DNA from 3 places in the Radiobacillus sp. PE A8.2 genome. Region 3 is predicted to be linked to each of the others. Evidence: riboswitches for the same ligand, from Rfam matches in the RefSeq annotation. Region 3 holds a riboswitch; each other region holds the start of a gene.
What was found. Region 3 has a riboswitch for thiamine pyrophosphate ahead of tenA (thiaminase II). Riboswitches for the same ligand answer to the same signal wherever they lie in the genome.

Region 1 (6,299 bases), on a different contig from region 3:
TACTGTCAAAAATGTACTTTTTAAATTCGTTGTTAACGTTTGGTCCCAATCCTCCGGGCTCAGATCCTCTATCGGGGCAACTTTTCCGTTTATACCGGCATTAGCAAATACCATGTCCAGTCGTCCCCACTGATCTACCACTTGTTGTATACTGTCTTCCACCCGTTTTGGATCCGACACATCGGTATCTGTGATGAGTGCTTGTCCACCCATGTCTTCAATCTGCTGCTTCACTTTTGCAGCATTTTTCTCTTTTAAATCGACTAGCCCTACTTTTGCGCCTGCCTGAGCTAAGCGAATTGCCGCGGCTTCCCCGATACCAGAACCTGCCCCTGTAATAATCGCGACCTTATTTGTTAAAGATTGCTTATCCATGTAATCATTCTCCTTATCCTTTTGTAATTAGAATAACCTCAATGAATTGCCCTATGTGTAAATTGGTAGAGAAAAAGCCCAAATCAGTATCGATTCAGGCCCTCTCTTATGATTGCTTCGTATCTAACGGTTTTAATTTCGCTTCAATTTGTGCACGTTTATCTTCAAAAAATGGCGGTAATGCAACAGTTTCACCTAAGTGTTCAACATCTTCATCTGTAGCAAAACCAGGTCCATCTGTTGCTAATTCGAACAATATCCCATTGGGCTCTCTAAAATACAGCGATTGGAAATAATAGCGATCCACCAGACCTGAATTCGGCATCCGGTTTTGTCTGATTATATCTCTCCAAGCTGATAACTCCTGTTCGTCATGTACTCGAAAAGCTACATGGTGCACACTGCCACGGCCAGGTTTTTCCTTTGGCAAATCTGTTCTGTGCTCAATATGCACCTCTGCACCAGTGCCGCCTTCACCTGTTTCATATACTTCAATATTAGGCTGACCCTCGACAAAGGCAGGATAACTTCCAGCATGTCTAAAACCCATGATCTCGGTTAGTACTTTTACAGTAGGCTCTGGATTCGGCACAGTGAGCCTAACCGGACCTAGACCAATAATTCCTTTGTTTTGCGGAACTGGCGCCTTATCCCACGGTGTACCACCGGCCACGCCTTTGTTATTTTGATCAGAAACGAGTACTAGTCGCTGACCCTCGTGATCTGTAAAGTGAAGGACTTTTCTACCAAATTCCTCTGTTATCGCTTCATGCTTGACATTATGATCCGCTAACCTGCTTTTCCAAAAATCCAACGCCTCATCGTTCGCTACACGAAGAGCTGTAAAGGAGATACTATTATTTCCTTCATATGTGTGTCCTGCTCTCGGGATTTCAAAGAACGTTAAATCTGTACCTGGATTACCAACCTCATCTGCATAAAATAAATGATACATACTCGTATCGTCTTGATTAACAGATTTTTTCACCAAACGCATGCCTAGTACTTTCGTATAAAAATCATAATTATCCTTTGCAACAGCGGTAATGGATGACACATGATGTATACCCTTTAGTTCCATCCTACACACTCCTTTATTTATTTATTTAGATTAAGCTGATTTGTGTAAATTCATTCAACAAAGCGTCACATATATTTTATGTAAATTATTATAGTTGGTAATTATCTCGATTTCAAGATAATTGCTTTACTTTTAGTCTGTTTACCTTTTTTCTTCCCTATGCTATAGTGAAATTAATCAATTGAATAGAAACTACTAGGGGTGCCTATGGATGTGTAGGCTGAGAGAAGAGCACAATGCTTTTTAACTCTAAGGACCTGATCTGGCTCGTACCAGCGGAGGGAAGTAGTACGGAAAATCATACTATTTGGTTATAAACCAGGTCCTGCTTGTCATGGATCTGGTTTTTTTATTTTTATTTAGGGGGAGCTATTTATGAGGAACAACACAAGATTATTAACGACAATGGCAATTTTTGTAGCAATCGGAGTTATCGGATCATCAATTCTTGGATTTCAGATTGGTGTCGCAAAGGTCTATCCGATTCAACACGCGGTCAATGTTATGGCAGCCGTAGTGTTAGGACCAATTCCAGCAGTGACTATCGCTTTTACGATTGGATTACTACGGAACTTATTAGGCTTAGGAACTTTGCTTGCATTCCCAGGTGGTATGATTGGCGCACTATTAGCAGGATATTTGTATCGTTGGACAAAAAAGAAATATATGGCTGCAACCGGTGAAATGATTGGTACAGGTATCATCGGCGCACTGTTCTCTGTCCCATACGCCAATGTGTTAATGGGAACTTCTTACGGGGCACTTGGATTTATTCCTAGCTTTTTAGCTAGTAGTGCTTTAGGAGCTGTTATTGGTGTATTGGTGTTAAACCGTGTAAACCTAGAAAATATGGTTCCGAAAGAGCTACGATCATAATTTATGAAAATCCTACTGAAAACGCATGGATGTATAAACATCCATGCGTTTTCTAGTTCAGACCTTACCCAGATTCACGTAGACCTGATTCAACCTTATCAACTTTCCCGCGATTCACACGGAATTGTGTTGTCAATATAACACCAGTAATTACGATAAATGTACCGATTATTTGCATTACAGTGATCGTTTCACCTAACCAAAGGTAGGCTCCAAGCATCGTAACGACTGGAAGAAAATTTAAAAATACAGAAGCCTGTGATGCACTTAATAAATCAACGGCTCGATTATAAAAAACTAACGCAATAAATGACGGGAAAATTCCTAAATACAAAAATCCGATCATATGACTAGAAGCCGAAAATGCAGGTACCCCGGTCACTACCCATTCGATCCCTACAATAGGTAATAACACGACAACAGAAACTCCAGTCATCACAAACAAGGCAGCAAAAGACGGAAACAAATGCATATATCGCTTCACGCAAATGGAATAAATTGCCCAGGAAATAATAGCTCCTATCATGATAGCATCTCCGATATTCCAAGCTATCGATGCCAATTCAAAGATTTTCCCATCCAAAACAACCCATATCGCCCCTAGAAAAGATAATATAATTCCAATCCACTGGATGCCTTGCAGCTTTTCTTTTAATAGAAAAATGCTTAGCAATACTGTCACGACGGGTATAACCGATTCTAATACAGACACATTGGTTGCCGTAGTGAATTGTAACGCTCCGTAGATAAATGTGTTAAAAAAGGTGACCCCACTTAATGTCATCACGAGTAATGGTATTTTATGATTCCAAAAAGTTAACCGGTTTTTCCAGAAAGATGAGATCCCTAGTGGAGTTAACACAATAAACGCAACGAATAATCGCATAAATGCAATCGTAAACGGTGGTAAATCATTGAGCGCCTTTCCAACTAAGATATTGCCAGCGTAAAAAATAACTACGAATATCATTAAAATATATGGATAAATAAAATCCCCTCTTTTCAAAGCGAAAGTGACAACTTCCACGATAACACGGATGGCTGTTCTACCATAGCAATTTGTAATTAGTTTCTTAAATCAAACGCGTTTGTCTGAAAAAGCATAGAAAAAGCCTAAATCTTAATCCGATTTAGGCTTTTTCTATGCTTACGCTTTCTTTACGGGCATCCATATCTCTGTCCGGTAATCAGCGTCCTGTGGCGTTGCTTTTTGCGGTGGATATACCTCGATGTCAGCTGTTCCGGCATGGACAAAGCCTGTTGCAGGGAACCATTCTGAAAAAATTCGTTTGGTCGTCTCCTGTATTGCTTCAGGCATTGGGCCAACCACTTCAAACACTGCCCATGTAGATGCTGGTATTTGATTTTCTTCCAACTGTTCCGGAACCTCTGCAAATCCCTTTTCCACTCCGATAAAATAAATGAACGCATCTGCTTCTGACTCGTACTCTAAACAAGCACCGAGCATTCCGAGGTCGCCTGCATGAGATTCTATTAATTCTCCTACATCTGATTTGTAGATATCTTGCCAAAATTGCGGAATTTCCGTGAAATTTTCTTCATCCTTCATCGTAACTCGAATCCCTTTTCCGATAACCTGAAATGCGTCCTTTTCTACAATCTTATAATTCATATTCTCAAGCCCCTTCACCGTTATTTGAAAGGAAAGCGGTGGGAAAGCCTTTAACATGTCTTGGCTACGCTTCGCTTTGGATGGACTTATCCCATGCATTTTTCGAAACGCTTTAGAAAATGATTCTGGTGTTTCATAGCCATACTTTAGTGCAATATCAATTACTTTTACATGCGTTGCTGTTAGCTCTTTAGCAGCTAAAGTTAGTCGGCGGTTTCGTATATACTCTGCTACTGTAAATCCTGTAATGATCTGAAACATTCTTAAAAAGTGGAACTTTGAGCCACAGAAAATAGTAGACAACTGCTCCATTTCTATCTGTTGATCCAAGTTAGCTTCAATGTAGCTAAGACATGCACTTAACCTTTTGAATTCGTCCACATGTTCTCCTTCCTTTCTTATTTATCGTAACAAGATGACACAGCATAATCCTGTCATTCCATGCTTAATAAAGACATGTTTATTCTTTAACATAAGGAGTTTTGCCATCTGAAAGGAAGTCATTAATAACTTTTTTCTGACTTGGAAAGAAATTATCTGGTAGATTGTTTAATTCGAAAAATTTCACATCCAAGCTTTCTTCATTTTGTTCGACTAGCTCACCACCGAAATCCTTACAAGTAAACCAAATTTGCACTAAAGACACCTGATCTCCGTTTTGCAATGTCTTTTCATTTTCTGGTCCTGAATAGATACTAAATAACTCCAATGCTCCTAATCGCAAGCCAGTTTCCTCAAATGCCTCCCGCCTTGCGGTATCAGAAACCGATTCACCGAGCTCCATATAACCACCAGGAAGTCCCCATGTTTGATTATCACTACGAAGATGAAGCAACAGCCGATCACTAGCATCAAATACTAACGCACCAGCTACTACCATAATGACTTTTTCATGTCCTACCATAGAGCGCAAATAGCTAATATAATCCATACATACCACTCCTTGTCCAAACCGTTATTTATAAGAATAGATTAACACAACCTGTTATTAGTTTCGTCAATACTTCTCTCCCGCTAGCAACTTTCTCCGCTCACATGAAAGGCCCATTCGCTTGAATTACGAATGGGCCCCACTATATTATATGCCGAAATATTTTTCAGCCTTTTCTAAATAAGTTTCTTGCTCTGGTGTTAAATCGTATTCCTCTTCAATTGCATCAACTGGGCAAACTGCTTTACAAGCACCACAATCGATACAAATATCAGGATTTATATAAAATTGATCTTGTCCTTCTTCAATACAATCAACAGGGCAAACGGTCACGCATTCTCCTGCTTTTTCTGTCTCACAGGGTCCGGTGATTACAAAAGCCATCCGTATTCCTCCTTCGTATAAGTCCGTGCTTTCCCTTCTGATTAAATAACATTTACCCGGTATCTTGCAAGTAATGCGCCCTAAAAAATGAAACTAACGTAATAATCTTTTCGTACAGTTAATAAGGGGGCGTAAACAGATGACGGATCGAACAGTCTATTGTACGAAATGTCTTAAAGAGATTAGGGTTCGTGATGACCTTGTTACAGCAACTAGTTTTTTCATCGTAGACCCATATCATACAGCTTGTTATGCAGAGGATTTGAAAGGTGCTAAAACACTTTTTCTAAGCAATGAACCGATCAATGGTTTCGCAGGTAATTTTGTTACAATAGTTGCGTTGCTTGCTTTTATCGTTATTTTGCTTATTTATGATTCACCTTTCAAGTGGCTATCCGCTGCCGCTTTAATCGTCGTCGGTTACCGGATTTATTCTTATATTGTTTTTGAACGACATATAGAAAAGTAAATTTAAAAAGGCGCCACGTAGTGTAACAGGTTCAGTTCTAGGAGAAAAAATAGTAAATAACACATCAAATAGGAGTACAAAATCACATAACGTTTCGTACTCCTTTTTATTGATCTCACAACATTTATAACTTATTAACACCTAATTTAACATAAGAAATCGGAATCTTTTTAACAACGGTAAATAAATTTATGTACCTTGTGTAAATAAGGTACTAAAACGAGTGTAAATAGCTTTATTATTAGAAGTGTGATAAGTGTTGCTGATAATAAATTGTTCAACTAACGCCGCAGTTATGTGGAATAAATAGAATTTATATGTACTTAATATTGGAGGATCTTATAATGAAAAAAATAATAGTGTTTTTGTGTATTATGTTTGTCAGTGTAAGTTGCTCTTCTTCAGTTGCTTATGATGAAAATGATATTGCTGCGATAGTTAGAGGGAAAGAGATAACCGTTAGAGATATTCGCCTAGTAGCAATTTTTAATAATGAAGAATTACCTCAGGTGGTAAAACATTATGTAAGAGAAGAGATTATGATTCAGGA
Region 2 (6,299 bases), on a different contig from region 3:
AAAAAGCGTTCTGATGCAACGGAGAATCAACGACCGCTAATAGAATTCAAGAGTGATCCTGGATTTCAACAGCTCGTGAATCAATGGTTTTTAGAACATAGCGATGTCAGCTTCTCACAATCGATACAAGTTGATCAAATAGAAACGTGCAAACAGTTAATGGCGCACGGTGTTGGCATGGCTGTATTACCCGAAATCGCATTACAAGATTTGAGCCGCGACCAGTTTTCATTCACACCACTAATCGTGGATGACAAGCATCTGGAACGCCATACATGGCTATGCGTCCCACAAATGGCCATGGATTTACCACAAGTACGCGCTTTTGTTGAAACGATCGGTGAGCGGAAGTTTTAAGTTGAAGTTAATGTTTGTTGTTGTGGCGGTGTGTTGGGATCTAGTGTGTCTTACTTTACTCTTGGGGAACTGCTGGGCATGGTGGTTTGGTGCAATAATCTCGAGTTGTGGTGCAATTATCCGGTGGTGTGGTGCAATAACTCGTCCGTATGGTGCAATTATCCCTTTTAGTGGTGCAATAATTCCAAACTGTGGTGCAATCGTCCCACCAGCGTCACCTTCTAATCTACAAAAATACCAATCTTGGAATCAGTTTCTGTTGATCTAGTATGTTTTCCTTCAGTTCGGGGGAACTCTTACTCGTTCAGCGATTGATCTAGTAAATCCTACTCCAGTTCAGGGCATCTCTTACTCGTTCAACGACTGATCTAGTATATCTTCCTCCAGTTCAGGGCTACTCTTACTCGTTCAGCTGCTGATCTAGTATATCTTCCTTCAGTTCGGGGGACTCTTACTCGTTCGGGACAACTCTTACTCGATCAACTCCCCAATATCGACGTTTGGTGCAATAATCTCGGCTTGTGGTGCAATTATCCGGTGGTGTGGTGCAATAACTCGTCCCTTTGGTGCAATTATCCCTCCAAACGGTGCAATAACTCGAAACTGTGGTGCAATCGCCCCACCAGACCCACCAGCGCCACTGTCCCCCACCATAATCACACCTCCCCAAACCCAAAAAGCTACAACCCACTCACTGGGTCATAGCTTCTCCCTAATCCAATCGATAAAAATTCACTGTATTCTCATACAATTGCTCATAAACTTGATTAACCGGCATTTTTTTAACTCAGCAATCTTCCCCACTGTGTCGTGCATCATTTTTGGATGAGTCATTTGATCGGCAAATGGTCCCTCAAACGGCCATGGTCCGTCAGTTTCGATCATCATTTGCGCCAACGGATACCTCGTAACCAATTGCTGTATCTCTGCTTCATACAGACAATCCGGCGTAATGGAAATAAAATAACCATTTTCCATCATCCGGTGCACGGTATTCACATCCCCTTTAAACCAATGAAAGTGTGCTCGCTTCACCCCATGCTTTTCTAACAGGTCGCACACAACCGGGGCATCCCCATATACAGCATGCAAAACAATCGGTTTGTCCAATCGAGCTGCCAACAGGATGAACTTTTCCAACAATTCTATATAACCGTCCATATTCAACTCAGGATTTTCCTGTCTTGAATAGTAAGGTAACCCGACTTCACCTACAGCTACCATTTTGTCCTGATGATCCTCAATAAAATTAAATAATTCATCGATCTGCTCAGCACTAGGTAACGGCTGTTCGGGATGATAGCCGAATGCCGGTTTTACACGAAAATCTTCCAAGCTAAGCCGAAGATTCTCTTTTGCAGAATCTAAATGATTGGAGACGCACAGTAGTGCTTCTACATGATCTTCTTCCAACTTATCCAATATGGCCCTTCGTTCATCATCCTTATACAAGTCCAAGTGAATGTGCGCATCAATTACCTTCATTGCAGTACACGCAACTCTCCGTATATTTCCTTCTTCCATTGTAAAAATTCTTCGGTTAACAGCAGCGATTCGTCACGCGGTCGCGCGAATGGAATTTTGAATTCCCGTTTAACAGATGCTGGATTGCTAGATAACACAATAATTCGATCTGATAAATAAATGGCCTCTTCGATATTATGTGTGACAAATAAAACTGAGCGTCGATTTGCTTCCCAAATGGAGAGTAGCCATCTTTGCATTTCTAATCTCGTAAATTCATCTAGTGCAGAAAACGGCTCATCAAGGCAAATAAACGATTGCGGGCTGAGTAAACTGCGGACAAAGGCAACTCTTTGCCTCATCCCCCCAGAAAGCTGATGCGGATACGCATGCTCATAGCCACTTAATCCCGCTTTTTCCAGCATAGCGAGCGCTTGCGCTTCATCAGTTTTTCCAGAGATCTCTGCTCCAAGCAGCACATTTTTTAGTACTGAACGCCACGGAAACAATGACGGACTTTGCGGTGTATAGCTGATCGAACCTCTTTTACCAGTAATTTTTTCGTCATCTAAATAAAATTCACCAGCATCAGGCACATACATGCCACCAATTAAATGGAACAACGTGCTTTTTCCACTACCGGACGGACCGAGCAAGGAGACAAATTCGCCATCTTCAACCGTAAAGGAAATGTTGTCTAATACGAGCTTGTTATCAAAGGATTTAGTAATTTTATCTACAACGAGTTGACTCATGATCGTTCCGCCTCTCCTTTTGGCCGCCACTTAATTAATAGCTTTTCTAGTCCAATAATTAGTGAGAAAAATACTAAACAAAGTGCCATAATGATTACAATTGCGACGAAAACACGATCCGTTCGAAACGAGGACGACGCTAGTGTCATGTAGACACCGATTCCTTGATTCGCTCCGAGCCATTCAGAAATAACCGCACCCATGACACTATATGTTGCCGATATTTTCAATCCGGAAAACAGTGACGGAAGCGCATGTGGTAATTCCAACTTAAAAAAGATTTGACGTTTTGTTGCACCAGCCATTTGCATATAGTGCATCAGTTCGTGACTCGTTTGTCTGAAACCTTCCATCGCTGACACCGCAATTGGGAAAAAACAAACAAGTGTAATGACAATAATTTTTGGCATCATACCGAAGCCAAACCAAATGACAAGTAAAGGAGCGAGCACAATAATCGGTATGTTTTGCGATAAAATCATCAATGGGTAAAACGCTTCTCTTACAGTAGGCATTAGGTGCAAAGCAACCGCAACAATGATCCCGACACTGCAGCCGATACTAAAGCCAATAACCGTTAACCGAATCGTAGACAAAATATGATGATTATAGTTAGACCAGCCTGCAATCCCCTCTTGCACAATTTCGGTTGGAGCAGGTAGTAGCCAAGATGGGATTTCAAACAGGCGACTACTCGCTTCCCATGTTATGAGTAAAAGGATGATGACCAATACTGGTCGCCATCCTTTTTTAAAAATCGTCCTCATCCTCTGTATTTCTCCGTTAGTTTATCCATCGATGCACCATCTGGTTTATACAGCACTTTTATTTGAGAAATAATGCTCGGGCTGCCAATCTCGACCATTTTTTGATTCATTTTCTCAACGATTGCCAGCAACTCTGACAACTCGCCCTCCATCGTTGTTTCTAGCGGGTGCACCTCATATTTGACGCCAGCTTCTTCAATTACTGCAATCGCCGCGTCCACATAAGGAATAACGTCCTCACCATTTTTTGTTTTCGGTATAATTTGGATACTTACTAGTGAATTTGCCATAAAATATCACCCCTTATTCTGGTAGAAATTCGTTTGTAAATGCATTTTCTACATCTAATTCTTCTTCTAACAACCCGTTATCATACATCCAGCTTGCATAGTTTTCCCATACCTCTTCTGTTTGAATGCCCCATTGTTCAGCATCATCTTGGTATTTTGGTGATAACCATTCTTGGCTTGCTTTTACTAACTCAGCATCTAAATCTGGAACAGCTGCAGTTAAAATATCCGCCGCTTCAGCTGGGTTATCAATGGCGTATTGATAGCCTTTCGATACAGCTGCCATAAATGCTTTTACCGTGTCTGGATCTTCTGCAATTTTATCTTCATTCGTAATAATGACAGGTGTGTAATAATCGAGCTTATCTGTATAATCTGTTAAGTAAAGCATATCTAACTCCATGTCACGAAGCTCTGCTTCTACTCCAGTCCATGCATAGTAAATCCATGCGAAATCAATATCGCCACGTTCTACTGCTGTGAAGAAATCACTGTTACCCATATTAACAATTTCTACTTCATCTACATTCGCATCTTCTTGTTTCATTAATGAATCAATTACCGCTTGTTCCACCGGTGCACCCCAGCCACCATATGTTTTGCCTTCAAAATCAGCTGGTGAAGTGATGCCTCTGTCTGCTGGTGCCGCAAATCCAGATGTATTATGTTGAATGATTGCACCAATCGAAACGATCGGAATATCCTGAACACGAGCTTCTGTTATACCTTCTTGTGCACCAATACCAAAATCCGCTTGCCCAGAAGCTACAACCTGGCTAGCTCCAGATTCTCCTGGTAAAACAATTTCTACATCTAAGCCTTGTTCTTCAAAATATCCTTTCTCTTGTGCTACATATAATCCAGTATGATTAGTATTTGGTGTCCAATCCAATACCATCGTAACTTCCGTTAATTCCGTCTGCTCCTGTTGACCATCATTTCCGTTGGATTCCTCAGTTTCTGCGTTACAGCCAGCAACTAGTGCCAGCGTGAGTAAAGCCAATAACCACTTCTTCAATGTTATTCCTCCCTAAGTATCTGTTTGATAAGCGTTGGTGCGCTGGAACATAAGCATTGGCTATGGCTAATCGGAATATTATCCGTACTTTTAACCAATCAAAAACGCCCTAGGTTATCCCTAGGGCGCATATTATAAACGTCAATGTTTGTCATATGTTCCCTACGCTGGTTTTAGCCAGATCAGGTTCTAAGGGTCTGCATCTTACGGATACGATCTCAACCGGCATCACCGGTCCCCCCACAATAAAAACTAGCTATTCAATTAATCTTACGCTTTCAATTATCTACTTTGACACAGTAGTGTAGTTTTTTCAAGTTATTTATTTCAATCAATCTATTATTCTTGTATGTAAAAAAAGAAAGCCTTGACCATCTCACCTGGTCAAAGCTTTTTTCGTTTATGCTAAAAATCCTAGATATGCAATAAAGACTACGAACAAGAACCACATAATTGGATGAATTTCTTTCGCTTTTCCTTTTACGATCATTGTTATTGGATAGAAGATAAAACCAACCGCAATACCAGTTGCAATGCTATAAGCAAGAGGCATCATAATAACCGTTAAGAACGCAGGAGCAGCAATTTCAAATTGATCCCACTCGATATCTTTAAGTGTCGAAGCCATCATGATTCCAACAATAATCAATGCAGGAGCAGTTACTTCTTCCGTAACAACGCTTAATAATGGTGAGAAGAACAATGCAAGCAGAAAGAATCCTGCTGTAAATACTGCTGTTAAACCGGAACGTCCACCTGCACTTACTCCTGTACCAGACTCAATGTAAGAAGTCGTTGTAGATGTACCTAATGTAGCACCAACAACAGTTGCAGCAGAGTCGGCAAACAATGCTTTTCCAGCTTTAGGAAGCTTGTTGTCTTTCATTAAACCTGCTTTTGTTGCAACCGCAACTAGTGTACCTGCAGTATCAAAGAAATCGACGAATAAGAACGTTAAAATAACACCGATCATTGGACCAGTAAATACATCACCGAAATGAAGGAAGGCTTGACCAAATGTTGGTGCAAGGCTTGGTGGAGCACTCCAAATTTCTGTCGGAAGTGGCACTAAGTTGAAAATCATCCCAACAATAGCTGTAATAACGATACCGTAGAATACTCCGCCTTTAATACCCAGTGCAAGGAAAATGACAGTAACAACAATACCTAAGATTGCAAGTGCTACAGGAGCAGAAGTTAAATCTCCTAAAGCAACCATTGTTGCATCATTGCCTACAACAATTCCTGCATTTTGAAAACCAATAAAAGCGATAAACAAACCAATCCCAGCACCAACAGCCATTTTTAGGCTTTGTGGAATTGCATTAATAATAATTTCACGAATACCTGAGATCGTAAGAACGATAAAAATAAGTCCAGAAACTAATACACCAGCTAGTGCTGTTTCCCAAGGCACACCATTACCAAGTACAACGGTGTAAGCAAAAAATGCGTTGAGTCCCATTCCAGGAGCCAAAGCGACCGGATATTTAGCAAGCAGGCCCATAATTAAAGAACCGACTGCTGCAGCAAGCGCTGTGGCTGTAAATACAGCACCCCAATCCATACCAGTTGCTCCATCTGCAGATAGTGTGTTCGGGTTAACAAATAAAATATAAGCCATAGATAAGAACGTAGTAAGACCGGC
Region 3 (6,299 bases):
ATGCCTGAATTACCGGAAATGGAGAATTATAAGCACCTATTAAACGAACGGCTACGAGGGAAAACGATCACAAACGTCCAAGTCAATCGCGAAAAATCTATAAATATTAGTACCGAATTGTTTCAAGAAAAAGTAAACACGCAGAAACTTGATCAGATAGAAAGACGAGCGAAACACTTGTTATTTCATCTCGATAACGGAAATGTGTTGTTGCTTCATCTTATGTTAGGTGGTTGGATGTATTATGGTACAGAACAGGACAAACCTGACAGAACGATTCAAATTCGCTTATCCTTTGGTGATCATCATCTATATTTCATAGGACTTAGATTAGGTTATTTACATCTATTTACTGAACAAGAAGTACTAGAAGAGTTAAATGATCTTGGTCCTGAACCATTAGAGCCTAGCTTCACAAAAGAAGTATTCATTCAACTAGCCTCTAAGAGACGTGGAAAACTAAAAACCACCCTATTTAATCAACAATTCCTCTCTGGCATTGGAAATTGTTATTCTGATGAAATATGTTGGCATGCGAAACTGTTGCCAACGAGACAAATGAATGAGATGAATGAACAGGAGCAAATACAGCTGTATCACTCAATGCGCAGTGTGTTGCAAGAAGCAATCGAACTTGGGGGTTACATGAGCAATCCATTATTCAAAAATGATGTAAAAACAGGTGGATATACAGCTCATTGTAAAGTGTATGACCAGGAAGGTAATCCGTGTAGCAGATGCGGTAATCATATTGTCAAAGATAAAATATCATCACGGAAAACATTTTTTTGTGCAGAATGCCAGAAGTAAACAGAACGGTAGGGATATTATGCGATTTGGTTGTCATGTCAGTATACGAGAAGGCTATCTTGGAGCTGCAAAACACGCAGCTCAATTAAATGCTAAATCATTCCAGTATTTTCCTAAAAACCCTAGAAGCTTGTCTTTAAAATCATTCGATACGGATGACGCATACGCCTGTAAGGTCTATTGCCAAGAAAACGATATACTATCCATTTCCCATTCTCCTTATCCTACAAAATTAACTGTACAAAAAGACAAGCAACAACAAGTGATTGATTCCTTGTTGAATGACCTAGCTATTTCTGATGCATGTGGCTCCATCGGCGTAGTCGTCCATTTCGGATCATCAATAGAAGGAAACGATCCACTAGCCGCTTATCAAGTCATGATAAACACTTTAAACCAAGTACTTGAACATTGGGACGGAGCGTGTAAGTTATTACTTGAAAATAATGCTGGGAAACCAGGAGCAATGGGAACAACATTAGAAGAATTAGTCCAAATTAGAGAATTATGTGATTCTCCTGAGAAAATCGGTTTTTGTTTAGACACGTGTCATGCGTATGCTAGTGGGCTATGGGATGGCGATAATTGGGCAGAAATAGAAACAAAAGCAATAGAGCTTGGATTTTTTGATGATTTAGCAGCTATTCATTTGAATAATTCACGTTATCCTACTGGTTCTGGTAAGGACAGACATGCCAACATTTTCGAACACGGTTATATTAACGAAGCACAATGGCATGAAATTATGACTTCACCATTTGTTCAAGAAGTTCCTCTTATATTGGAAACTCCTGATGAATTTGGCATTTCACATAAGGACGAAATAGAGATGTTAAATCAACACTGGAGATCATCACTAAATCCCTAGAATAATCAGTAAAAAACCAAGCACGGAAAAGCTGTACTTGGTTAGGGTCTTTGATGGTTCTCTGCGTGTTTGATAAAAGTTATTTCATTTTCAACTAGTCCACATGCAGCACACTGAATCTTTTGAGAAGGCCCCTTGTATGCAATGTGAAATGGATCTAAATTGTCACTAGTATATTCATTCACTACATCTCCTGATTGTGGATCTAATTTCACAGCTCTCGCAACCTGCTCAATTATATTAAAGCGGGATCGATTGGTTTTACAGTTAGGGCAAAGATACGGTTGAGTAGTCAATAGTTTCACCTCCACAGTTAATTTTCCCTGTACGTTTTCTTTTATGCGTGCATGGTTCTGTAGTAATAGTTAATAATAACTGTAGAAATGTTTAGTTTTTTGAAGAAAAGGTTAAAAGCAATATATACTTTTTATTTATGAGGAAAGGGGAGAACAAGATGGCACTTTCACATGAACAACGAATCGAATTACATGAATTTAATAATCTTACAAAATCTTTAAGTTTTAATATGTATGATGTTTGTTATACCAATACAAAAGCGGAACGTGAAGCATATATTGAATACATTGATGAACAATATAATGCCGAACGATTAACCAAAATTTTAAAGAACGTTTCAGATATTATAGGTGCACATGTGCTTAATGTTGCCAAGCAAGATTTTGAGCCTCAAGGTGCTAGTGTTACTGTGTTAGTGTCGGAAGGCCCTGTAGTAGAAGTACCAACGGAGTCATTCGATGAATCACCAGGACCGTTACCAGACTCTGTAGTAATGCAGCTTGATAAAAGCCACATAACTGTTCACACGTATCCCGAATATCACCCGAATGAAGGAATAAGTACATTCAGAGCTGACATCGATGTGTCAACATGTGGTGAAATCTCTCCATTAAAAGCACTGAACTATTTAATCCATTCCTTTGAGACGGATGTAATGACGATGGACTATCGTGTCAGAGGGTTTACAAGAGATATTAATGGCAATAAATTATTTATTGATCACGATATTAGCTCGATTCAAAATTACATACCTGAAGAGGTTAAAGCACTTTATGACATGATCGATGTCAACATTTATCAAGAAAATATATTTCACACAAAATGTAAACTAAAGAAATTTGAGCTTGATCAATATTTATTCGGATCTAGTAAAGAAAAAATAAGTGAAGAAGAACAACAGCAAATTACAGAGCGGCTAACGAAAGAGATGGACGAGATCTATTATGGGAAAAATATGAATAATTAGAACTACCATAGGAAAATGATAACGCTGTAATATTTTTTACAATTAAGTGGGATACTAAACTTGATAAAGCTAAATAAAAAAACAGTCATCAATGTTTGATTGTTAATGACAGATGAAAGGTCTTTACGATGATAAAATACAAACCAAAAAAGCATGAAGCTTTATTGTGGAGTATTGCTTTACCAGGTTTTGGTCAAATACTAAACGGTCAGTTTTTAAAGGGAATAGTATTCATCTTTTTAGAATTTCTTGTTAACGTGCAGAGCAATTTTAACTTAGCAATTGTATACTCATTTACAGGAGAAATAATCAAAGCCATTGAAGTAACTGATTATCAATGGCTGATGTTTTACCCTTGTTTATATATGTTTGCCATGTGGGATGCTTATCGAGATGCTGAGGGAGAGATGAACAGTTTAAGTTATCTTCCTTTTGTATTTGGCGCTTATTTTTTAACAGTAGGATTAATTTTTTCTGCGAAGATAAAAATATTTGATCATTTGATTGGTCCTGTTTTCTTACCAATGTTGTTCTTAGTACTCGGTCTATGCATTGGACTATTGATTAAACTATTGGTTGCAAAAGTACAAGTTAAAGACGGATAAATTTTTGAGCTCAAATAATGATGAGAGCTCATTTTTTTATGATTTAATTCTTTTAAAAAGAACAATTCACCCCTCTTATGATTAAGATAAAATTAGAGCAAATAGATAATTATTAAAGAAACTAAATGAATTTTAAAGAATTTCTAATTTAACCTTTACTTTTTAGCTATATTTGGTATTATATAGATGCATTCATTAATATATGAAGAAATTTTGGAAGAAAGGGGATAGTAAAGATGTTATTTTCACTTTACGTGGTATCCTTAACTGTTTTGTTGACGTTTCTTGTATTGTCGTTCGTTGAAAAGCTTGAAAGATTCTTCACGCGCAAGAAAAAATTTCGTGCTAACAACAAGCAAGTGCAACCTGCAGTGTTAGCTTTTCATAAATAATCACTCCAATTGATTGAGCCTTTTGACATACTGATCAAGAGGCTTTTTATTATCGGTTCCGTTTGACAACATTTGTACGCATGTTATGATAAGCTTCAAAGCACAATTTAATAGTACTATTTTCCGCTAGGGGTGCCTTATGCAGCATATTGCAATTAAAGGTTGAGATTAAAGTGTTACTTTAAGACCCTTAGAACCTGATCTGGTCAAACCAGCGTAGGGAAGTGGAGTAGGGAATAGCTGTCTATTTGACTCTGTTTCATTACGTCTCCACTTTCTATCTCAGTAGGAAGTGTTTTTGTTTGTCAATAAATGATTACAAACACAAAAAAGGAGATGAATAAAATGAAATTTTCACAGCTTTTAAGAGAAGAAACGAAGGACATTTGGAAAGCAAGCTTTAACCATCCGTTTGTAAAAGGAATCGGTGACGGCACATTAGCGGTTGAGTGTTTTCGTCATTATGTAATGCAAGATTCTTATTATTTATCCCATTTTGCAAGAGTACAAGCATTAGGTGCAGCAAAGGCAAAAGATCTACATACAACGAACAGATTAGCTGCACATGCTCAAGGCACATATGAAGCCGAACTAGGATTACATAGAAAATTTTCGGAGTTGCTTGGCATCACGGAGGAGGAGCAAGAGAACTTTGTTGCCACTCCAACCGCTTACGCTTACACTTCACATTTGTATCGCGCTGCCTATAATGGTCATTTAGGTGATATCATTGCTGCGATTTTACCTTGCTATTGGATTTATTATGAAATTGGTGAGCGATTAAAAGAACATACACCCGAAGAACCGATATATAAAGAATGGATCGCCGCTTACGGCGGAGAATGGTTTAGGACATTAGTGGAAGAACAGATTGCAAGATTAGATGAAATTGCAGAAACGGTAACCGATGAAGATCGTGATCGTATGAAACAACACTTTATTATAAGTAGTCAGTACGAGTATGGTTTTTGGGAAATGGGCTATAGTTTGGAAAAGTGGCCGTTTTAATATTGAGTGGATAACAAAAAAGTCAGTACATACTGGCTTTTTGTTATTTTTTTGTAATTCCACATACCTACGATACGTTGCGTGCGGACAACAATCACTATTATTTTACTTTAATTCAATGGGTTGTTTTTAGCAGATAGGGTCTCTCCAGGACGGGCAAATTATCAAAACGGTAATTTGGGACAAAAAGTGCGCTTCTGGCCGCTTAATCTTGTTAATTCCAACCTCCACTCATTCACTCCTATCACAAAAATTCGGAACGATATGCTCCAACTCAGACATAGTATTCAGAACAGCAAGTATAAAAATTGTTTCTTTCCTAACAGTTAGGTAAACTATACTAGTGCAATTTAGGGAGGATACAACGATGGAAAATATCATACAAGTTGAAGCTTTACGAAAAGAGTTTAAATCCTATTCAAGCCGTTCTGGTTTGCAAGGGGCTTTTCGCGACCTGTTTACCCGCAATTATAAGGTAATTCCTGCAGTTAAAGATATTGATATTACGGTTAGCAAAGGGGAAATGGTCGGATATATAGGTGAAAATGGTGCAGGAAAATCGACTACTATTAAGATGTTAACTGGTATTCTTACACCAACTTCTGGTACGGTCCGTGTTTTGGGAATGGATCCACATAGAGAAAGAGAGAAGTTTGTCCGGTCGATTGGTGTAGTATTTGGTCAACGCTCACAGTTGTGGTGGGATATTGCTGTACAAGAATCATTCCGCTTGTTAAAAAAGGTGTACAATGTGCCTGATCATTTGTATGAAAGTCACATGAGTTATGTGATTGAATCACTTGATATCGCACCATTGCTCGATAAACCTGTTAGAAAGCTGTCACTCGGACAGCGGATGCGTTGTGAGCTTGCTGCTGCATTGTTACATAATCCTACTTTGCTATTTTTAGATGAACCTACTATTGGGCTCGATGTACTCGTTAAATTAAAAATACGTAATTTCCTAAAAGAGATAAATCAAAAGTACCAAACAACGGTATTGTTAACAACTCATGATTTAACGGATATTGAGGCACTTTGTGAACGTGTAATTATGTTGGACGAAGGTCAGATTATTTATGATGGGAAACTAACAAATCTAAAATCAAGCTGGGGTGAAGGGAAGCAAATTGAATTTCAATTTACAAATAATCAAATCTCGAAATCATTGCTCGTACCCTTATTGGACGGTTTAGAGGCTGAATGGACAGCAGGGGACCGTGGCAATGTATGGGTTGCGAATGTTATTAATGACGAATCAGTTATTTCTGATGTAATTGGACGAGTTGTCGCTGCACATAAAATTATTGATCTTAAAGTGCATGAAATATCAATCGAAGAAATTATCCGGA

Region 1: another riboswitch for thiamine pyrophosphate. It lies ahead of thiW (energy coupling factor transporter S component ThiW); the one in region 3 lies ahead of tenA (thiaminase II).
Region 2: another riboswitch for thiamine pyrophosphate. It lies ahead of ACI6MV_RS22710 (ABC transporter substrate-binding protein); the one in region 3 lies ahead of tenA (thiaminase II).

Annotation. Positions count from the first base shown of each region.
Region 1 covers NZ_JBJGXI010000016.1:22,794-29,092, forward strand. Annotated here, with positions in the region: gene ACI6MV_RS10285 (SDR family oxidoreductase) at 1-375, opposite strand, end outside; gene ACI6MV_RS10290 (ring-cleaving dioxygenase) at 482-1,456, opposite strand; TPP riboswitch at 1,644-1,757, shown strand; gene thiW (energy coupling factor transporter S component ThiW) at 1,832-2,332, shown strand; gene ACI6MV_RS10300 (DMT family transporter) at 2,397-3,302, opposite strand; gene ACI6MV_RS10305 (AraC family transcriptional regulator) at 3,480-4,346, opposite strand; gene ACI6MV_RS10310 (NUDIX hydrolase) at 4,426-4,896, opposite strand; gene ACI6MV_RS10315 (ferredoxin family protein) at 5,044-5,280, opposite strand; gene ACI6MV_RS10320 (hypothetical protein) at 5,420-5,749, shown strand; gene ACI6MV_RS10325 (SurA N-terminal domain-containing protein) at 6,094-6,299, shown strand, end outside.
Region 2 covers NZ_JBJGXI010000064.1:3,394-9,692, forward strand. Annotated here, with positions in the region: gene ACI6MV_RS22675 (LysR family transcriptional regulator) at 1-357, shown strand, start outside; gene ACI6MV_RS22680 (hypothetical protein) at 419-625, shown strand; gene ACI6MV_RS22685 (hypothetical protein) at 829-1,011, opposite strand; gene ACI6MV_RS22690 (TatD family hydrolase) at 1,090-1,842, opposite strand; gene ACI6MV_RS22695 (ABC transporter ATP-binding protein) at 1,839-2,576, opposite strand; gene ACI6MV_RS22700 (ABC transporter permease) at 2,573-3,343, opposite strand; gene ACI6MV_RS22705 (thiamine-binding protein) at 3,340-3,633, opposite strand; gene ACI6MV_RS22710 (ABC transporter substrate-binding protein) at 3,647-4,651, opposite strand; TPP riboswitch at 4,794-4,903, opposite strand; gene ACI6MV_RS22715 (NCS2 family permease) at 5,052-6,299, opposite strand, start outside.
Region 3 covers NZ_JBJGXI010000012.1:85,599-91,897, forward strand. Annotated here, with positions in the region: gene mutM (bifunctional DNA-formamidopyrimidine glycosylase/DNA-(apurinic or apyrimidinic site) lyase) at 1-810, shown strand; gene ACI6MV_RS08720 (deoxyribonuclease IV) at 830-1,678, shown strand; gene ACI6MV_RS08725 (DNA alkylation repair protein) at 1,720-1,974, opposite strand; gene speD (adenosylmethionine decarboxylase) at 2,133-2,942, shown strand; gene ACI6MV_RS08735 (hypothetical protein) at 3,071-3,547, shown strand; gene ACI6MV_RS08740 (hypothetical protein) at 3,784-3,939, shown strand; TPP riboswitch at 4,058-4,179, shown strand; gene tenA (thiaminase II) at 4,285-4,947, shown strand; gene ACI6MV_RS08750 (ABC transporter ATP-binding protein) at 5,315-6,299, shown strand, end outside.